Regions from separate parts of the Paenibacillus sp. 7516 genome, predicted to be linked through region 2. Evidence: predicted binding sites of a transcription regulator. Region 2 holds the regulator's gene; each other region holds the start of a gene.
The links. The regulator LexA, encoded in region 2, represses DNA repair genes until DNA is damaged. The targets are predictions, from matches to a motif close to CGAACATATGTTCG.
Positions count from the first base shown of each region.

Region 1: the regulator LexA is predicted to act here: its motif matches at 1,438-1,451, upstream of addB (helicase-exonuclease AddAB subunit AddB).
Region 3: the regulator LexA is predicted to act here: its motif matches at 1,922-1,935, upstream of CHI14_RS02395 (DNA polymerase IV).

Region 1 covers NZ_NPBI01000020.1:392,253-395,541, reverse strand. Annotated here, with positions in the region: gene addB (helicase-exonuclease AddAB subunit AddB) at 1-1,372, opposite strand, end outside; gene CHI14_RS17725 (class I SAM-dependent rRNA methyltransferase) at 1,557-2,936, opposite strand; gene CHI14_RS17720 (hypothetical protein) at 3,008-3,238, shown strand.
Region 2 covers NZ_NPBI01000002.1:64,808-68,096, forward strand. Annotated here, with positions in the region: gene CHI14_RS00380 (aldehyde dehydrogenase) at 1-1,081, shown strand, start outside; gene lexA (transcriptional repressor LexA) at 1,195-1,821, opposite strand; gene CHI14_RS00390 (LysM peptidoglycan-binding domain-containing protein) at 2,118-2,495, shown strand; gene CHI14_RS00395 (DUF896 domain-containing protein) at 2,592-2,801, shown strand; gene CHI14_RS00400 (hypothetical protein) at 2,929-3,289, shown strand, end outside.
Region 3 covers NZ_NPBI01000004.1:34,077-37,365, reverse strand. Annotated here, with positions in the region: gene CHI14_RS02405 (YhjD family protein) at 1-313, opposite strand, end outside; gene CHI14_RS30270 (YolD-like family protein) at 297-662, opposite strand; gene CHI14_RS02395 (DNA polymerase IV) at 659-1,876, opposite strand; gene CHI14_RS02390 (FAD-dependent oxidoreductase) at 2,125-3,289, opposite strand, start outside.

The DNA of each region.
Region 1 (3,289 bases), on a different contig from region 2:
CTTCCAGAGACAGACTCGGGACGTATTTCCAAGGCTTGCCGTCGGTCCAGCGGTATCCGTGAATTCCACACGCGAGTATATAATTTTCGAGCTGGTCCATATCTTCACGAGTGATGGAACCATCACGTGGAAGCAGCAGATCCGTTTTGACACAGCGAAATACATCTTCGTAACGCCAGCGGCGACGAACGACATCAATTGCAGAACGAATGAATTCGGAGAGCGGATGATGAAGCTCACTTCTTCTGCGATCCAGGAAAACGGGCACATCATAGTCCCTGAATAGTGGCTCGGCAATATCAGCGTAGGCATCCAGCTGACGAACGAGTACGGCCATGTCCCGGTAACGCACGCCTTCCTCCTGAGCCAATCTGCGCATTTCACGCAGTGCACCTTCCATCTCAGCCCGGCGATTTTCGGCTGCGTATAACTTCACGCCTGCATCGCGGCCATCACTTTTCCAACGAATCCGTCGGTCGAACCCAGACTCCAGATGGGCCAAACCAGGGCTGTGCTCATATCTTGGTAAAACATCCGGCTGCAGCACTGTCGTTTCGCTCATAACTCCCAGATCCTCAGCCATACCCTTGAGCCGCGCATATGCGCTCGCTGTTGGATGGAACAGATCCAATTCGCTGGGCAGTGCCCCATGATCATATGGCCGATCCAAGGTCAACGTAATGGTTACTGAAGAGGACTGAAGCATCAGTCTCCCAATTACGCTCATTTCCTGTGGTGTAAAGCCCTGAAAACCGTCAATCCAGATTTGTGCATCCTGAAGAAGCTCACTCTCTGCCAAACGTTCGTTCAGTTCTGTCAGTGTGTCTTCATCATCGATGTAGAGTTCCGTTAGTTCCTGTTCATAATCTCGATATATAAGAAGCAAATCATGTAACTTGTCACCCAGGATCGGTGCTGAAGAAGACGTATTCCAATTCGAGAGGCCTTCTTCCAACAAGCCGGGATCTAGTTCATAACGCTTAAACTCACTGTACAAATCATTTAAATGCCCTATAAAGCCCAATTGATTGCCCGAAGCGCCAAAAAGCTTCAACTCTTCCTTGCGCCGCTGAAGTACTTTATAAAGCAGCATCTTCTTCCCCTCAGCCCCGATTGGAATCCGAGCAGAACCACCCGCTTCCTGCATGATACGATAGGCTAATCGGCGAAAACCCAATACTTCTGCACGCATGGTGCCTTTGATCGCGCCAGAAGAAACCAGAGCCTGCTCGGTGCGAAACGAGCTTTGTTCCGGAACCAACCATATGAGTGGTTTGCCTTGAGGTTCCTTTTGAAGCAAAGACGTAATTTCCCGGGTAATCAGCGTCGTCTTGCCGCTGCCTGCCCGGCCAATAATAAAGCGTACAGACATGTCTAATCCTCCAAACCATCACGAACAAGATTTTAGTTCCCAGTATAACATATCTGACCTGGTTCGGAACATACGTTTGCCACAATCCGGTAAAGGCAAATGATTTCCTGTAACACAAAACAAGCCCACAGCTTATTACACCGTGGACTTGTTTCTTAACGTCAACTTTTAACAAGATGACAGATCAGTTTGTTTTGCTGCGCACTTCAAAAATTGCAAATTTCAAGTAATGCCCTTCATCCACACCCAAAATTTGCGGGTGATCCTTGCCGGCAGCTTTCCATTCAATCAGGCGCAGTACCTTGCCCGCATCTTCAGCAGCATCCGCAATCGTTTCCAGGAAGAGATCGGGACGCATATGATACGAACAGCTCGCTGTGACCAAATACCCACCTTCATTCACAAGTTTCATGCCATGCAGGTTAATATCCTTGTATCCACGGCAGGCGCCTTTGACTGCTGATTTGGTTTTGGCAAAGGCAGGTGGGTCAAGAATGACCACATCAAATGTTTTCCCGCCGCCAGCTGCAAGCGCTTTGGAGGTATCCACTTTCTGTTCGGCTGCCCGTGCACGTACGGAACGCTCTTCTACTCCCTTGACCTGTTCACGTAAATACTGGAAGGCATCAGCGACAACAAATTCTACCCGATCCGTAAAACCGTTCAATTCTACATTGGTGCGGGCACTTTCAATAGCATGCTCTGAAATATCTAGGCATGTGACTTTTTTGGCGCCATATTTGCAGGCGTTCAACGTGAAGCTGCCCGTGTGCGAGAAGCACTCCAGAACAGTAGCCCCATCCCAATAGGGGAAGGTCACCACTTTACCACTTTTATTTACAGGTAACAGCTGATGGCTTCCCTCTTGTTCCACTTCCTGCAAAGCAATCCCGCTTTTATAGCCCCAGCCCTTCATAAGCGGCTCAATTGCCGCCCGATTCTCACGCTGGTCGAAGAAATAGCCTGTTTTCTGGCCTTCCACGATATCCACTTTGATAAGCAAGCCATTCTCGGTTACCGTAACATGACGTGGGCACTCCCCGTACAGCGGTCCTTTGGTCTGCTCCAGTCCTTCCAGCTCACGAATCGGCACATCACTGCGCTCATAAATTCCTTCCGGCTGCATCACTTCTATCAGAGCCTGTACGATGGCTTCACGGCAGCGATCCATTCCCAAGGTAAGCAGCTGCACAACGAGAACACTGCCAAAACGGTCCACGATCAGACCCGGCAGAAAATCAGCTTCTCCATAAACGAGACGGTAGGCCTCTCCATCCTGGATAAAACGTTCCCGGTGACGCAGACAATCGCTGAATCGAGCGGCAAAAAAGGCGGTGTCCATCTGCTCAAACTCCAACGGTTGATATGAAACCACTCTCACTGTAATTTGTGAAGCCGGGTTATAGTATCCTGTCGCCAGATAACGACCTTGATGATTCAATACGTTGACCAGATCTCCCGGTTCGGGGTTACCGTCAACCGAGGCAATTTCGTTGTTATATATCCATGGATGTGCATGTTCAAGCCGCTTTTTGCGACTGCGTTCCAGTGTAACCGATGGCAAGGTAAATCCACTTCCTTTGTAGTTAATTAGTTTGTTGAAAAGATAGGTTTAGTGCAAAGGGAGACCGCTACGTGGACGGATTGGTCTTCCGATCGCTGTTATCCCCGGATTTTTTTGATTCCCTTCTTACAAAGGGAAAATCCATGGATAAACGCGAACGCTTCGCTTCTTCTGATCCAATTCCGTCCCCTCCGCTCCGTTTGCACGAATCACCGTATCTTTTGAATGGTGAGGTGAGTCTGCTTAAGACAGAATCCAATACAAAATACGGCTACCACTTCCGGGACGGATTGGTCTTCTGATCGCTGTTATCCCTGGATTTTTTTGATTCCCTTTTTACAAAGGGAAAATGC
Region 2 (3,289 bases):
TTTTGCACTAGAACACCTTAAGGAATGGGCGGCTCCTAGAGCAGTGCCAACAAGTGCTGTTATCCCTGATGGTACAAGCACGATCTATCCAGAACCATATGGAGTTGCTCTCATTATTGCGCCATGGAACTATCCGTTCCAACTGGCATTTGGTCCTTTGATTGGTGCAATTGCAGCCGGTAACTGTGCTGTTATTAAGCCTTCTGAATTAACGCCGGCAGTGTCACGTCTAACGTATGACCTGATCACGGATATTTTCCCTGAGGAATATGTAGCTGTCATGGAAGGTGAAGTCGAAACGAGCACAGCCTTGTTGAAAGAGAAGTTTGATTATATTTTCTTCACAGGCAGCACGGGTGTAGGTCGCATTGTTATGAAAGCAGCGGCAGAGCATCTTACGCCTGTAACGCTTGAATTGGGTGGGAAAAGCCCTGTAATTGTTCATAAAGACGCCGATTTGAAGCTGACAGCTCAGCGGATCGTTCGTGGCAAGTTCTTGAATGCTGGTCAGACCTGTGTTGCTCCAGATTACTTGCTTGTACATCAAGACGTACACGATAAACTCATTGAAGAGATTCGTGAGGAGATTCAAGATAAATTCGGTAGGGATGTCATGGGAAATCCTGATTTTCCCCATATCGTCAACACACGTAACTTTGATCGACTGTCTGTATTCCTAGAAGATGGTCAAGCTCTGATTGGTGGTCGCTCTGATCGGGATCAGCTGCTGATTGAACCTACCTTGGTAGGAAATGTGGACTGGGATTCACCTGTTATGCAAGAGGAGATATTCGGTCCCATTTTACCGGTAATGACTTACGAGGATCTTAATCCTCTACTCACTGAGATTGTGCGCCGTCCCAAACCGCTGGCGCTATACCTGTTCACGCAGCAAGAGGAGCTGCAGAATCAGGTCTTGGATCAAGTATCCTTCGGTGGAGGGTGCATTAATGATACGTTGTCTCATATGACTTCACATTATTTACCGTTTGGCGGTGTAGGAGAGAGTGGCATGGGGTCTTATCATGGTCAGCAAAGCTTTGAAGTGTTCTCCCATCACAAAAGCATTCTCAAACGATAACAAATGGAATGAATGAAGTCGAAATATAGCCTATAAAAAAAGAGGTTGTCCTGTTGAACAGGGCAACCTCTTTTTGTCATTACAGTTCAGCTGACTTGCTGTTGGAAGAAAGACTAGTGAATATCACGGAAAAGGCCAATCACTTTACCCAAAATGCTAACATGTTTTAAACGAAGTGGTTCAAATGTTGCATTCTCAGGCTGAAGACGAATGTGGTCTTTTTCTTTGTAGAATGTTTTAACTGTAGCTTCGTCATCTTCAGTCATCGCAACGACAATATCTCCGTTATCTGCCGTTTGCTGCTGGCGTACGATAACGTAATCTCCATTGACAATTCCTGCTTCGATCATACTGTCACCCACAACAGAGAGCATAAACACTTTCTGTTCTCCAACATAATGTGTCGGTAGCGGGAAATAATCCTCAATGTTCTCTGTTGCGGTAATCGGAACCCCTGCAGTGACTTTACCTACGACAGGAATGCGAGCAACACTGTGTGCAAACTGATGGGAGTGTTCTGATTCCTCTTGGCTTAATAACTCAATGGCTCTCGGTTTAGTAGGGTCACGTCTAATGAGACCTTTCTTCTCCAAGCGGTCCAGATGTCCATGAACCGTAGAGCTGGAAGCCAGTCCAACCGCTTCTCCAATTTCACGTACGGAAGGAGGATATCCCTTCAACCGGACTTCATTGCGTATAAACTCCAGAATAGCTTGCTGCCTGCTGGATATCTTCGACATACCGTATCAACCCCATTTTAGTAACGTTTGGGAAAATTATAACATAGAACCTCCGTTCGTACAAACATAAGTTCTAAATAAAATCCGATAAAATCAATGTTTTTGAGTCATTAATTCGTATAGTCCTACAAATCTAACAATAGTAAAAAAACGAGTTAAAATTCACCTAGAGATTTACGGAAAATTTGGAGTTCAAAATAAAGCGAACAATTGTTCTAAAAATCTGTTGTACAAAACAAGTGTTCGTGTTATATTGATTTTAACAGATAGGAACAAACGTTTGGAGGACGATTAATATGAGATATTCCACTTATCAAAGTATTTACGAACCGGTGAATTCGGAAGCGGTCAAGTCTAACATAAGTAACGTTAAACAATGGTTTGCAGAAGCCAAGATGCCAACATGGATGTTGAAATTGATTATGGCATCGTTAATCATAATTATAGGCTGCAGCACTGTATTGACTGTGTTTGCAGGTGATGAGAACAATGTTCTTCCTGGCAGCAAAATAGCAGTATCCCAGGGTGAGACATTATGGAGCTTATCTTTGGAGCATAAACCGGAAAATATGGATACGCGTGTATATATAGAAGCAATAAAGAAAGTTAACCAGCTTCAAACGACTTCAATTCAAGCTGGGCAGGTTCTAATTTTGCCTCAGTTTAACCCCTAAAATCATGATTCAGTTGAGCGAGTAAGTAGCAGCCTTGACAAGCAGCCTCGATCATGTCAAAGTTAGTATGACTTTGTATTTTTGGAGGGGACAAGCTTGGATATAGATAGCCTGGTAGCACGCATCAATGAATTGGCTCGTAAACAAAAGTCCACTGGACTTTCAGAGGAAGAACTTGCCGAACGTGCTAAACTTAGAGAAATTTACTTAAACAACATCCGCAGTAACTTCAGACAGCAACTGGAGTCCATTGAAATTGTAGATGATGAGAAAGATCAAGGCCACCAAGGCAAACTCAAACACTAAGGAAACCTAAAGATATCGTAATGATATTTAGGTTTCTTCCTTTTATTTTGAGAATGCAAATTTATAGGGGGAATGTCGGTTTGCGAATTTTGTAAGCCGATACAAAGATGACATAAGGGGGATTCTCATGGCTCGTTCGTTCGAGAGAACGGTTCGGAAAAATTCAAAGCAGTTGAATCAGCAGCGCAAAAAAAATGGTCAGCCGATTTCGGGTACGCCTGGTGAGGACATTTTCAAAGGACGCAGTCTTCTGTTTCCTATTTTCCTCATTGGACTTGCGTTTTTGTATCTGTTTATGAGCACATTTCTTGTTAAAGCTCCGATGACAACATGGGACTGGGTTACGATGCTGTTGTATGTATTTTTGGCTGTAATTTTTATGCTTCGCCGTCCTTACATCAAAATCGGGAGCAACCGGATTATAACAACCAAAGGGAATCGGGAACGCTCCATTGGAGTAGATGACATCGTTAAGTTTAGATTCGAAC
Region 3 (3,289 bases), on a different contig from region 2:
CATCCACTTTCACTTTACTCCATAATAATGTCATTTTATGAATGTAACCTCTCACCGAATAATTTACCGTTAGACTCAGCTCGGATCTCTGTTCATCAATGATTTTGATATGGTGTTCCTTTAAACTTTGTTTGGATTGGTACATCTCTAAGGCGATTTTCTTTTGGGTACCGTCCAAATAGTCAACATAGACCGATTTCATCTTAAAGTTTGAAGCGTATATTTTATGCTTATCTACTTCCAGAGCGCTTAACAGATAGGGAAGCTCCACCAGCCTCTTCACGAGTGCAAGTTCCTCAGAAGTCTGTCTCACCGTACACGCCTCCTTCTTCAAGTTTGACCGTGACCAATTGATCAAAATCGACCCATTCAAATCCATTGTGCATTTCAATTTTGATTTTCTTTCCAACGGTACTGACTGAAGTAACGATTCCGTGTATATATCGATTGCCCGACTCATTAAACACTTCAATGGTGGCTTGTAATGTATAGTTGAGCGACATATCTACATTTTGAGCCATGATCTCCCACTCATCTTCATGAATTAGCGGTTTGTCTTGAACATGAATTTGAGTACGATGCTGTATGATTCGTTCTTTATGTTGTGGAAGCATCATACGACTCGATTCCCATAATCCATTGGCCTCAAGTTTTTTGCTCATTTGTAGTGCCCCCCAATTTTAGATGCTCTATCGATTGCTTGACCAGCAGCTGTAATGGAGCTTGCCCGAAGTATGGCAATGTCGCCAAATCGATCCTTAATGTCGTCCATCACCTGATCAATAGCCCGTTTGTGCTCCTGATCATCAAAGAAAGATAGTTGATATGTATCCGCGTCGGATAATTGAGAAAGGGATACGCCTACACGGCGCACCGGTTGCCCATCCCAGTGTTGATGAAATATGCGTTTGGCGATCTTGCACACATCAACGGTTATGTTTGTTGGATCAGACAGTTTAACCTGCCTGTGAAAGCCCGTTGGATGGTCGAAATCCGCTCCAGACACACTCACGGAAACGACACTACCCATCAGTCCTTTTTTACGAGCTCTTCGGCATACTTCAGTACAGATATCGAGGATTACCACTTCGATCTCCCAAGCCTCTCTGTAATCTCTAGGCAAGGTCATTCCATTTCCAATATCCTTTTGTGTACTATGTGTGTTGACGGTTACCGGCGAGTTATCAAGTCCATTGGCGATGCGCCAGATCACTTCTCCATTAACGCCCCATTTATTTTTGAGTTGGGTAAGAGGTGTATTCGCCAAGTCTCTAATCGTTCGGATACCCATCTTCCACAAATGTTTTTCCATTCTTGAGCCAATCCCCCACATATCGCGGATGGGCTTATCTCCAATGTGGAGGTGCAATTCTTCTTTCTTTAAGTGGAAAATGCCCCCCTTGGCCTTTTTAGCGATCATATCGCAGCACAATTTACTAATGATTTTGTTTTCACCAATGCCCGCTCTTGCGTAAACCCCTGTTTCATTATAGATTTTGTCTTGAATTTGCTTCGCCAAATCGACGGGATCATTACCGAACAGATGCATAGACCCTGTAAAATCAGCGAATAATTCGTCTATACTGTATGGCTCAACCAGATCGGTGAACTCCTCAATAATGGACATGATTTGAGTGGATACTTCGATATATTCTTGCATGTGAGGCCTAACAATGATTAGTTCAGGGCACTTCTGCAGCGACTGCCAGAGTGGTTCTGCGGTGGATACACCTTTCGCCTTGGCTAATGGACAAGCAGCAAGAATAATTCCAGAACGTCTTGCTGGATCGCCTGCAACGGCGAGTGGTCTATTTTTGTATTGAGGCATTTTGGCCTTTTCGACTGAAGCATAAAAGCTCTGCATATCAATGAGCATAATGGTTCGCTGCTTAGTCAACACTGAAATCACTCCTGTACTTTAAGAACGTATGTTTGTATATATTATAAACCGAACACATGTTCTTTATGCAAGAGGTAAATATTTATATTCATCCGAGGGAAGATCATACTCAACATTCAGAAGAGGTGTCTTTTAACAAAAGAAAGACCCTGAGGGAATAAACCCTCAAGGCCGCAGAGATTTGTTCATGATTGATTTAGTTAATATATAATGGGAATCCCCTTCTATATAAACAGATTATGGTTTGCTTTGTCAGCCTGGCCTAGATAGTAACCTACCCCACTAATAGTCACTTGATCCATGATCTCTTCCCGCTGGATACCCATCAGATCCATAGACATTTGACAAGCAACCATTTCAACACCTTGAGCTAACGCAGTTTGAATCAATTCCTCCAGAGAGGCGACGTTGTTTTTCTTCATAATGCCGCGAATAACTTTAGGACCGACACCAATCATATTCATTTTGGACAAGCCTAGCTTGTGACTACCACGTGGCAGCATAAGATCAAACATACGACCTATCATGTTTTTGGAAACAGGTTGCGTCTGATGCTTTCGAATAATATTTAGTCCCCAAAATGTATAAAACATGGTTACTTTGCGCCCACTTGCAGCTGCGCCATTAGCAATAATAAGAGAGGCTATTGCTTTATCCAGGTCGCCACTGAAGACAACCATCGTACTGGCAGGTTCAACATTCTGAACTTCAGAAGCGGATGATCTGACTGCCTCTGTCTGCTTGGTTAGTACTGCTTCAATGATACCGCTCTTACCACGTTCCAACTGTATGAGTGCTGAACCAGACATTGCTGCCCATGCTTTCACATCTTCGTAAAACCCTGGATCAGAAGCTTTTACCCGTAGCGTTTCTCCATCGGATAGTTGATCCATCTTCTGCTTTACTTGTATTAACGGACCCGGGCAGCTCAATCCACATACATCCAATTCTTCATCGATACGCAATGGCTGAGAAGAGAGTTGATCCGTCTGATGTAAAGTATTTTGCTTTGGATGAGAAACAGGATTGCTATGATGCTGATCATCTGTAATCTCATGTTTTTGACCAGTATACGGAGCTGGTTTAAATTGCGCTTGGCGGTACGTTTTGAATCCACCACTCAAATTTTTAACGGTGAAACCGTGCTGACGCAAAATTTGTGTTGCAGTATACCCCCGTAAACCTACTTGGCAGTAGACCCAGATTTCTTTAGAGACATTTAACTCTTGCATTCTCTCACGAAGCTCATCCACTGGGATGTTTAGAGACCCAGGAATATGGCCATTCCGATGCTCAAGCTCGCTACGTACATCTAGTAGTATGGTTTGCTCCGACTGGCGCATAGACAGCTGATCATAGGTGAATGTGTTGACACGTCCTGCCAGAATA